3 regions of the Streptomyces sp. NPDC059989 genome follow, and region 2 is predicted to be linked to each of the others. Evidence: riboswitches for the same ligand, from Rfam matches in the RefSeq annotation. Region 2 holds a riboswitch; each other region holds the start of a gene.
What was found. A riboswitch is a leader RNA that binds a small molecule or an ion and turns the genes downstream of it on or off. The one in region 2 is predicted to bind thiamine pyrophosphate.
Positions count from the first base shown of each region.

Region 1: another riboswitch for thiamine pyrophosphate. It lies ahead of ACFWBN_RS15120 (thiamine ABC transporter substrate binding subunit); the one in region 2 lies ahead of thiC (phosphomethylpyrimidine synthase ThiC).
Region 3: another riboswitch for thiamine pyrophosphate. It lies ahead of thiO (glycine oxidase ThiO); the one in region 2 lies ahead of thiC (phosphomethylpyrimidine synthase ThiC).

Region 1 covers NZ_JBHWUO010000014.1:81,719-84,986, forward strand. The annotation lists gene rlmN (23S rRNA (adenine(2503)-C(2))-methyltransferase RlmN) at 1-1,062, shown strand, start outside; TPP riboswitch at 1,121-1,230, shown strand; gene ACFWBN_RS15120 (thiamine ABC transporter substrate binding subunit) at 1,316-2,398, shown strand; gene ACFWBN_RS15125 (ABC transporter permease) at 2,494-3,268, shown strand, end outside.
Region 2 covers NZ_JBHWUO010000001.1:184,110-187,377, forward strand. The annotation lists gene thiC (phosphomethylpyrimidine synthase ThiC) at 1-1,667, opposite strand, end outside; TPP riboswitch at 1,662-1,805, opposite strand; gene ACFWBN_RS00895 (YibE/F family protein) at 1,878-3,268, shown strand, end outside.
Region 3 covers NZ_JBHWUO010000084.1:18,829-22,096, forward strand. The annotation lists gene ACFWBN_RS37575 (Rv2175c family DNA-binding protein) at 1-121, opposite strand, end outside; gene ACFWBN_RS37580 (NAD(P)/FAD-dependent oxidoreductase) at 362-1,576, opposite strand; TPP riboswitch at 1,663-1,775, shown strand; gene thiO (glycine oxidase ThiO) at 1,773-2,957, shown strand; gene thiS (sulfur carrier protein ThiS) at 2,954-3,172, shown strand; gene ACFWBN_RS37595 (thiazole synthase) at 3,178-3,268, shown strand, end outside.

The DNA.
Region 1 (3,268 bases), on a different contig from region 2:
AAGAAGCCGCCCCGGCACCTCGCCGACATGACCCCGGCCGAGCGCCGCGAGGCGGTCGCCGCGATCGGCGAGAAGCCGTTCCGGGCCAAGCAGCTCTCGCAGCACTACTTCGCGCGGTACGCGCACGACCCGGCCGAGTGGACGGACATCCCGGCGGGCTCCCGCGAGAAGCTCCAGCAGGAGCTGCTGCCGGACCTGATGAACGTCATCCGGCACATCTCGTGCGACGACGACACCACCCGCAAGACCCTGTGGAAGCTGCACGACGGCACGCTCGTCGAGTCCGTGCTGATGCGCTACCCCGACCGGGTCACCATGTGCATCTCCTCGCAGGCCGGCTGCGGCATGAACTGTCCGTTCTGCGCCACCGGCCAGGCCGGCCTGGACCGCAACCTCTCCACCGCCGAGATCGTGCACCAGATCGTCGACGGCATGCGCGCCCTGCGCGACGGCGAGGTCCCCGGCGGCCCCGCCCGGCTGTCGAACATCGTCTTCATGGGCATGGGCGAGCCGCTGGCCAACTACAACCGCGTGGTCGGCGCCATCCGCCGCCTCACCGACCCGGAGCCCGACGGCCTGGGCCTGTCGCAGCGCGGCATCACCATCTCCACCGTCGGCCTGGTCCCGGCCATGCTGCGCTTCGCCGACGAGGGCTTCAAGTGCCGCCTCGCCGTCTCGCTGCACGCGCCCGACGACGAGCTGCGCGACACCCTGGTCCCCGTGAACACCCGCTGGAACGTCCGCGAGGTGCTCGGCGCGGCCTGGGAGTACGCCGAGAAGTCCGGCCGCCGGATCTCCATCGAGTACGCCCTGATCCGCGACATCAACGACCAGGCCTGGCGCGGCGACCTCCTGGGCAAGCTGCTCAAGGGCAAGCGCGTCCACGTCAACCTGATCCCGCTGAACCCGACGCCGGGCTCCAAGTGGACCGCCTCGCGGCCCGAGGACGAGAAGGCCTTCGTGGAGGCCATCGCCCGGCACGGCGTTCCCGTGACCGTACGGGACACCCGCGGCCAGGAGATCGACGGCGCGTGCGGCCAGCTCGCCGCCTCCGAGCGCTAGATTTCGGTCACGAAGGCTCGCATTCGGCCACGGGGTACCCTGTGGCCGAACCAATTTCATATTCCGACAGGGGAGCGCCACAGCGCTGAGAGTGCGGCAACCGTCATCCGCAGACCCTCTGAACCTCGCCCCGGTCATTCGGGGTAGGAAGTTCGGTCACCACTCAAGCTGTTGCGCCCTGCCCGGCGTCCGCTCCCACAGAGCGCCGGGCAGGGCCGCGTCTTCTCCTGGACATCCCAGGAGGAATTCACCAGTGAGCACCACCAAGAAGATCGCGGGCGCCGCGCTCGCGGCCGCGCTGGGCGTCACCACGCTGAGCGCGTGCGGCGACGCGAACGACAAGTCCGCGGGCGCGACCGACAAGACCGTCACCCTCGTCTCCCACGACTCCTTCAACGTGACCGAGGCGGTCCTGAAGGAGTTCGAGCAGCAGAGCGGCTACACCGTGAAGGTCCTGAAGTCCGGGGACGCGGGCGCCGCGCTGAACCAGGAGATCCTCACCAAGGGCTCCCCGCGCGGCGACGTCTTCTTCGGCGTGGACAACACCCTCCTCTCGCGCGCCCTCGACAACGGCATCTTCACCGCGTACGAGGCCAAGGGCCTGGACGCGGTCAAGCCCGAGTACGTGCTCGACAAGGAACACCGGGTCACCCCGATCGACTCCGGCGACATCTGCGTCAACTACGACAAGGCCTACTTCGCCGACAAGAAGATCGCCCCGCCGCAGACGCTGGACGACCTGATCAAGCCCGAGTACAAGAACCTGCTGGTCACCGAGAACGCCGCGACCTCCTCGCCCGGCCTCGGCTTCATGCTCGCCTCCGTCGGCAAGTACGGCGAGGAGGGCTGGAAGGACTACTGGAGCAAGCTCAAGGCCAACGGCGTCGAGGTCGTCGACGGCTGGGAGCAGGCCTACAACGAGCGGTTCTCCGGCTCCGCGGGCGGCAAGAAGGCCAAGGGCGACCGCCCGCTGGTCGTCTCCTACGCCTCCAGCCCGCCGGTCGAGGTGCTGTACGGCGAGCCGCAGCCGGCCGAGGCCCCGACCGGTGTCTCCACCGGCACCTGCTTCCGCCAGGTCGAGTTCGCGGGCCTGCTCAAGGGAGCGAAGAACGAGGCGGGCGGCAAGGCCCTGCTGGACTTCCTGATCAGCAAGAAGTTCCAGGAGGACATGCCGCTCCAGATGTTCGTGAACCCCGTGACGAAGGACGCTTCCCTGCCGGAGCTGTTCACCAAGCACGGTGTGGTGGTCGAGAAGCCCGAGAACGTGGCTCCCGAGACCATCGCCAAGAACCGTGAGCAGTGGGTCAAGGCATGGACCTCGCTCGTCGTGAAGTAGGCGGCACCAAGGAGTCGGGCGCGGCGCCGGGGGGCGCCGCGCCGGACCCCGGCCCCCGCGAGGGGCCGCGGGCGACCGCCGTGCGGCTCGCCCTGATGGCCGTGCCCCTCGCCTTCTTCGGGCTGTTCTTCGCCTACCCCGTCGCCGCGATCGTCGGGCGCGGCCTCAAGACCGGCGACGGGTGGCAGTTCGGCCGGATCGGCGAGGTGCTGACCCGGCCCGACATCGCCGGTGTGCTGTGGTTCACCACCTGGCAGGCGCTCGCCTCCACCGCGCTCACGCTGCTGATCGCACTCCCCGGCGCATACGTCTTCGCGCGCTTCGAGTTCCCCGGCAAGCAGCTGCTGCGGGCCGTGGTGACCGTGCCCTTCGTGCTGCCGACCGTGGTCGTCGGCACCGCCTTCCTCGCGCTGCTGGGACGCGGCGGGCTGATGGACGAAGCGATGGGGATCCGGCTCGACACCACGGTCTGGGCGATCCTGCTCGCGCACGTCTTCTTCAACTACGCCGTCGTCGTCCGCACGGTCGGCGGGCTGTGGGCCCAGCTGGATCCGCGCCAGGAGGAGGCCGCCCGGGTGCTGGGCGCCGGGCGGTTCACGGCCTGGCGGCGGGTGACGCTGCCCGCGCTGGCCCCGTCGGTGGCCGCCGCCTCGCTGATGGTGTTCCTGTTCACCTTCAGCTCCTTCGGCGTCGTACTGATCCTGGGCGGCCCCTCGTACTCCACCCTGGAGGTGGAGGTCTACCGGCAGACCGCGCAGCTCCTGGACCTGCCGACGGCCGCCGTACTGACGATGGTCCAGTTCGCCGCGATCGGCGCGATCCTCGCAGTGCACGCCTGGACCGTGCGCAAGCGGGAGACCGCGCTGCGGC
Region 2 (3,268 bases):
TGCGAGATCTTCATCGAGCAGAACTTCGGACCGCACATGGAGCAGAAGTGCGCGGTCTTGGCCGGCTCGGCGGGCAGGGTCTCGTCGTGGAACTCGCGCGCCGTGTCGGGGTCGAGGGCCAGGTTGAACTGGTCCTCCCAGCGGAACTCGAAGCGGGCGTCCGACAGGGCGTCGTCCCACTCCTGGGCTCCGGGGTGCCCCTTGGCCAGGTCCGCCGCGTGCGCCGCGATCTTGTACGTGATGACGCCGGTCTTGACGTCGTCCCGGTTGGGCAGGCCCAGGTGCTCCTTGGGCGTGACGTAGCAGAGCATCGCGGTGCCCCACCAGGCGATCATCGCGGCGCCGATGCCCGAGGTGATGTGGTCGTACGCGGGCGCGACGTCCGTGGTCAGCGGGCCGAGCGTGTAGAACGGCGCCTCCTCGCAGATCTCCTGCTGGAGGTCGATGTTCTCCTTGATCTTGTGCATCGGGACGTGGCCCGGGCCCTCGATCATGGTCTGGACGTTGTGCCGCTTGGCGATCGTGTTCAGCTCGCCCAGCGTCTTCAGCTCCGCGAACTGCGCCGCGTCGTTGGCGTCCGCGATGGAGCCGGGGCGCAGGCCGTCACCCAGCGAGTACGTGACGTCGTACGTCGCGAGGATCTCGCAGAGCTCCTCGAAGTTCGTGTAGAGGAAGTTCTCCTTGTGGTGCGCCAGGCACCACGCGGCCATGATCGAGCCGCCGCGGGAGACGATGCCGGTCTTGCGGCGGGCGGTCAGCGGCACGTACGGCAGCAGCACGCCGGCGTGGACCGTCATGTAGTCGACGCCCTGCTCGGCCTGCTCGATGACCGTGTCCTTGTAGATCTCCCAGGTCAGGTCCTCGGCGCGGCCGTCGACCTTCTCCAGCGCCTGGTAGAGCGGCACGGTGCCGATCGGGACCGGGGAGTTGCGCAGCACCCACTCGCGGGTGGTGTGGATGTTGCGGCCGGTGGAGAGGTCCATAACCGTGTCGGCGCCCCACTTGGTCGCCCAGGTCATCTTGTCGACCTCCTCCTCGATGGAGGAGGTGACCGCGGAGTTGCCGATGTTGGCGTTGACCTTCACCAGGAACCGCTTGCCGATGATCATCGGCTCGATCTCGGGATGGTTCACGTTCGCGGGAAGCACCGCGCGACCTGCGGCGATCTCCTCGCGGACGACCTCGGGGGAGACGTTCTCGCGGATCGCGACGTACTCCATCTCCGGGGTGATCTCGCCCCGGCGGGCGTACGCGAGCTGCGTGACGGCGGCGCCGCCACGGCCCCGGCGGGGCTGGCGGGGGCGGCCCGGGAAGACCGCGTCGAGGTTCTTGAGCCCGCCGCGCGGCGAGGTGTGCTTGATCCCGTCGTCCTCGGGGCGCACGGGACGGCCCGCGTACTCCTCGGTGTCGCCCCGGCCGATGATCCAGTTCTCGCGCAGCGGCGCGAGGCCCCGGCGGACGTCGGTCTCGATCTGGGGGTCGGTGTACGGCCCGGACGTGTCGTAGAGCGTCACGTCCTTGCCGTTGGTGAGGTGGACCTGGCGGACCGGCACCCGGATGTCGGGGCGGGAGCCCGCCACATACCCCTTGTGCCAGCCCGGCTGGCGCTCGGTCTGGCCGTCGGCGTTCTGGTCGGCGGCAGGCGTGCGTGCGTCCTGAATGGTCATGAGACCTGATCTCCCTACGCCGGCATTACCCGGTAACAGGTTCGGCGGTCGGCGCAGCCTCTTCCCGTACGCATTACTTGCGCGTACGGTGATCAGCGCCCTCTCAGCCCGGTGCTCCGAGCTCCCGCGTTGTGCAAAGGTGCCCCCACGCTAGCGTCATCTATGGCGTGCTGAACAGTGGGCCCCCTCATCTCTTGCGATGATCTGCCGGTGACGTCCTCGCCGCAGCCCCCCAACGAGCCCAACCGTTCCAGTGAGCACACCGGCCACTCGGGCCACGCCCACGCAGACCACGGGCACGCTTCGGGCCCTTCCCACGGTCACAGCCACGGGCACGGCCCGGCGGCCCCCGTCTCGAAGCACCTGCGCAAGGTCATCGCGGCCGTACTGATCCCCTTCGCCGCCGCCGTCTTCATCGGCATGGTGGTGCTCTGGCCGGGCGGCGCCCCCGCCCACGAGCGCACGGGGGTCGGCTTCGACCGGCAGACGCAGCAGGGCACGGTCGTCTCGCTGGAACGTGTCGACTGCAAATCCGTGAACGCCTCGCAGGTGCCGCCGACCGGCGACACGTCCACCCCCGAGGGGCGCGAGGCCCAGGCCGCGCAGACCGGCGAGTGCAAGAAGGCCACCGTCGAGGTCGGCACCGGCTCGGACAAGGGCCGCACCTTCGTGGAGATCGTCCAGCCGGGTGCGCCACGGCAGTTGGAGCAGGGCCAGGAGGTGGTGGTCGCGTACGCGCCGGACGCCCCCCGGGACCTCCAGTACTCGGTGATCGACGTGAACCGCAAGTTCCCGATGGCGCTGCTGGCCGGCATCTTCGCCGTCGCGGTCGTGGTCGTCGGCCGGATGCGGGGGCTGTTCGCGCTGATCGCACTGGTCGTCAGCTTCGGCGTACTGACCCTCTTCATCCTCCCGGCCATCCTGCAGGGTTCGAACCCGCTGGTCGTGGCGGTCATCGGGGCGAGCGCCATCATGCTCATCGCCCTGTACATGTGCCACGGCCTGACCGCCCGCACCTCGGTCGCCGTCCTCGGCACGGTCGTCTCGCTGCTGCTGATCGGGCTGCTGGGCTCGCTGTTCATCGACTGGGCGTTCCTCAGCGGCAACACCGACGACAACACCGGGCTGATCCACGGGCTCTACCCGGACATCGACATGAGCGGTTTGCTGCTCGCAGGTGTGATCATCGGATCGCTTGGCGTACTCGACGATGTGACGGTCACCCAGACGTCGGCGGTCTGGGAACTCCATCAGGCGGACCCTTCGATGGGGCCGCGCGCCCTCTACAGGGCTGCCATCCGGATCGGCCGCGACCACATCGCGTCGGTGGTCAACACCCTGGTCCTGGCCTACGCGGGCGCCGCGCTGCCCCTGCTCCTGCTGTTCTCGATCGCGAACAGCAGCATGGGTTCGGTGGCCAACAGCGAGCTGGTGGCGGAGGAGATCGTACGGACGCTCGTGGGCTCGATCGGACTGGTCGCCTCGGTTCCGGTGACGACGGCACTGGCCGCGCTGGTCGTCTCCGCCGACCGGCCGGGATCCCCGGCCGCAGCTCCGGCCTCGGGACCGGTCCGCGGCGGCCGGGGCCGGCGGCGCAAGCG
Region 3 (3,268 bases), on a different contig from region 2:
GCTGACCTTCCTTGACCATCTGGCGGACCCGGGTCACCTCGACGTCGAGCATCTCCGCGATGTCGGGGAGGTACAGCCAGGAGGGGACAAGGGCATCGATCTTTGCGTCAATCTCGGTCACGGGCACAAGCCTGCCATCTCGGCTCCGCCGCCGGTACTCGGAGCGCCCCGTCCGGGTCCCGCCCCGGGGACACGGGGCTCCGCCCCGGACCCCGCTCCTCAAACGCCGGAGGGGCTGGATTTCGCTCCGGCCGGAGCCAAACGCAGCCTCGCCGGCGTTTGAGGCGTGGGTCCGGGCGGAGCCCGGGGAACGGTGGAAGGGCGGGTAGGGGACCGTTCCGCGCAGCGGCGGCCCGGCCCGCTAAAGGGTGGCGGACTTCAGCGCGACCCCGGGGTCGGAGACCTTGGCCGGATCCACCGACTCCCCCGTCTCGATCAGCCGCCGCCCCTGCGCCACGTCGCGCGGGCGGCCCACCGCCAGGACGGCGACCAGGGCGCCGCCGCGCAGCCAGCACACCGACCAGGCGCGCTCGGCCGGGTCCCCGCGCCAGAGCATCGTGTCGGCCCCGCCGTGGTGGCCGGCGTACTGCACGAAGCGCCCGAACTGCTCCGACCAGAAGTACGGCACCGGGTCGTAGACCTTGGCCGGCTCGCCGGCCAGGATGTTCGCGGCGACCGTGCGCGGCCCCTGGAGCGCGTTGTCCCAGTGGTGCACGAGCAGCCGCTTCCCGTACCGCCCGGACGGGAAGGAGGCGCAGTCGCCGACGGCGTACACGCCGGGCAGCGAGGTGCGCAGGTACTCGTCGGCGAGGACCGCGCCGTCGGGGCCCAGCTCCACGCCGGTCCCGGCCATCCATCCGGTGGCGGGGCGGGCGCCGATGCCGACCACCACCGCGCCGGCCGGCAGGGCCCGCCCGTCGGCCAGCAGGACCCGGCCCTCCTCGATCCCGGCGACCTTCGCGCCGGTGATCAGCTCGGCGCCGGCCTCCGCGTACCAGCCCGCCATGGGCTCGGCGACCTCCGCTGGCATCGCCCCGGCCAGGACCCGGTCCGCGGCCTCGACCACGGTGACCTCGCAGCCCGACTCCCGGGCCGCGGTGGCGAACTCCGCGCCGATCCAGCCCGCCCCGACGACCACCGTCGACGGCGCCTGCGCCAGGACCGGGCGCAGCCGCGCCGCGTCGTCCAGGGTGCGCAGGAGGTGGACGCCCGGGACGCCGGCGGTGCCGGGCAGGGTCATCGGCTCGGCGCCGGTCGCCAGCACGAGGATCCCGTACGGGACCGGGCCCGCCTCGGTGTCCAGCTCGCGGTCGGCGGCCCGCAGTCCGGTGACCTCCGTGCCGAGCCTGAGCTCGATGCCGAGCCCTTCGAAGTCCACGTCGAAGGCGGAGTCCTCGGCCTTGCCGAGCAGCACCGCCTTGGACAGCGGGGGCCGGTCGTAGGGCTGGTGGGGTTCGGCTCCCAGCAGGGTCAGCGGGCCGGTGAAGCCCTGCTCCCGCAGCGCGACCGCGGTCTGCACCCCGGCCATTCCGGCGCCGACGATCACGACGCCGTTCTCGGTCTGTTCCATCTGCATGATCATCCGGACACCCTAATCACCTGACGGGCCGTCAGGAAGAGGTGCCCCTTACCCGCCGTCCGCGGCAGGGATAGTCTGGCCACCGTACCTATCGCGGGAGTCCGGGCGCACCGGGCTGAGAGGGAGGCTGGCCGGCCTCCGACCGTACGAACCTGATCCGGGTCATGCCGGCGAAGGGAGGGGCTGGACGCCCATGCACTCATCTCGGAACGGATCCGGTCGAAACGGATCCGACGTCCTCGTCATCGGGGGCGGCATCATCGGCCTGGTCACGGCCTGGCGGGCGGCGCGGCGCGGCCTGCGCACCGTGCTCGCCGACCCGGCGCCCGGCGGCGGAGCCGCCCAGGTCGCGGCCGGCATGCTGGCCCCCGTCACCGAACTGCACTACGGCGAGGAAGCCCTGCTGGGCCTGGGTCTCGCCTCCGCCGAGCGCTACCCGGAGTTCGCCGCCGAACTCGCCGACGCCGCCGGCGGCATGGACATCGGCTACCGCGCCTGCGGCACCCTCGCCGTCGCCCTCGACGCCGACGACCGGCTCCACCTGCGCGAGCTGCACGCCCTCCAGCGCCGCTGCGGCCTGGAGTCCGAGTGGCTCACCGGCCGCGAGTGCCGCCGCCTGGAGCCGATGCTGGCCCCGGGCGTCCGTGGCGGCCTGCGCGTGGACGGCGACCACCAGGTCGACCCGCGCCGGCTCGCGGCCGCCCTGCTGGCCGCCTGCGAGGGGGCCGGGGTGGCCCTCCACCGGGCGGCCGCGGAACGGCTGCTCGTCACCGCCGACCGGGCGGCCGGGGCCGTCCTCGACGACGGTACGGAGCTGCGCGCGGACCAGGTGGTCCTGGCGGCGGGCTCGCTCAGCGGCCGGCTGACGGGCGTACCGCCCGAGGTCGTGGCCCCCGTACGGCCGGTCAAGGGCCAGGTCCTGCGCCTGTCCGTACCGGCGGCGTACGCGCCGTTCCTGTCGCGGACGGTACGGGCGGTCGTGCGCGGCAGCCACGTCTACCTCGTGCCGCGCGAGAACGGCGAGCTCGTCATCGGCGCCACCAGCGAGGAACTCGGCTGGGACACCACGGTCACCGCGGGCGGGGTCTACGAACTCCTCCGCGACGCCCACGAGCTGGTGCCCGGCATCACCGAACTCCCCCTCACCGAAACCCGGGCGGGACTGCGGCCCGGCTCCCCCGACAACGCCCCGCTGCTGGGCCCGACCGACCTGCCGGGCCTGCACCTGGCCACCGGGCACTACCGCAACGGGGTGCTGCTGACCCCGCTCACCGGCGACGTGATGGCGGAGCTGCTGACCACCGGCGAACTGCCGGACATCGCACGCCCCTTCACCCCGCGCCGCTTCTCCACCGCACGACAGGAGTCGTACGCATGACCTTCCCCGTCTCCGTATCCGTCTCCGTCAACGGCGAGCCGCGCGAGGTCGCGGCCGGCACCACGCTCGACGCGGTGGTCGCCATCCTGACCACGGCCCCCTCCGGCGTGGCCGCGGCACTCAACGAGACCGTGGTCCCGCGCGGGCAGTGGCCCGCCACGCCGGTGGGCGAGGGCGACCGGATCGAGATCCTCACCGCGGTCCAGGGAGGCTGAGGGGCATGGCAGACGACCTCTTCACCCTCGGCGACCGCACCTTCTCCTCCCGCCTGATCATGGGTACGGGCGGGGCCCCGAGCCTGGACACCCTGG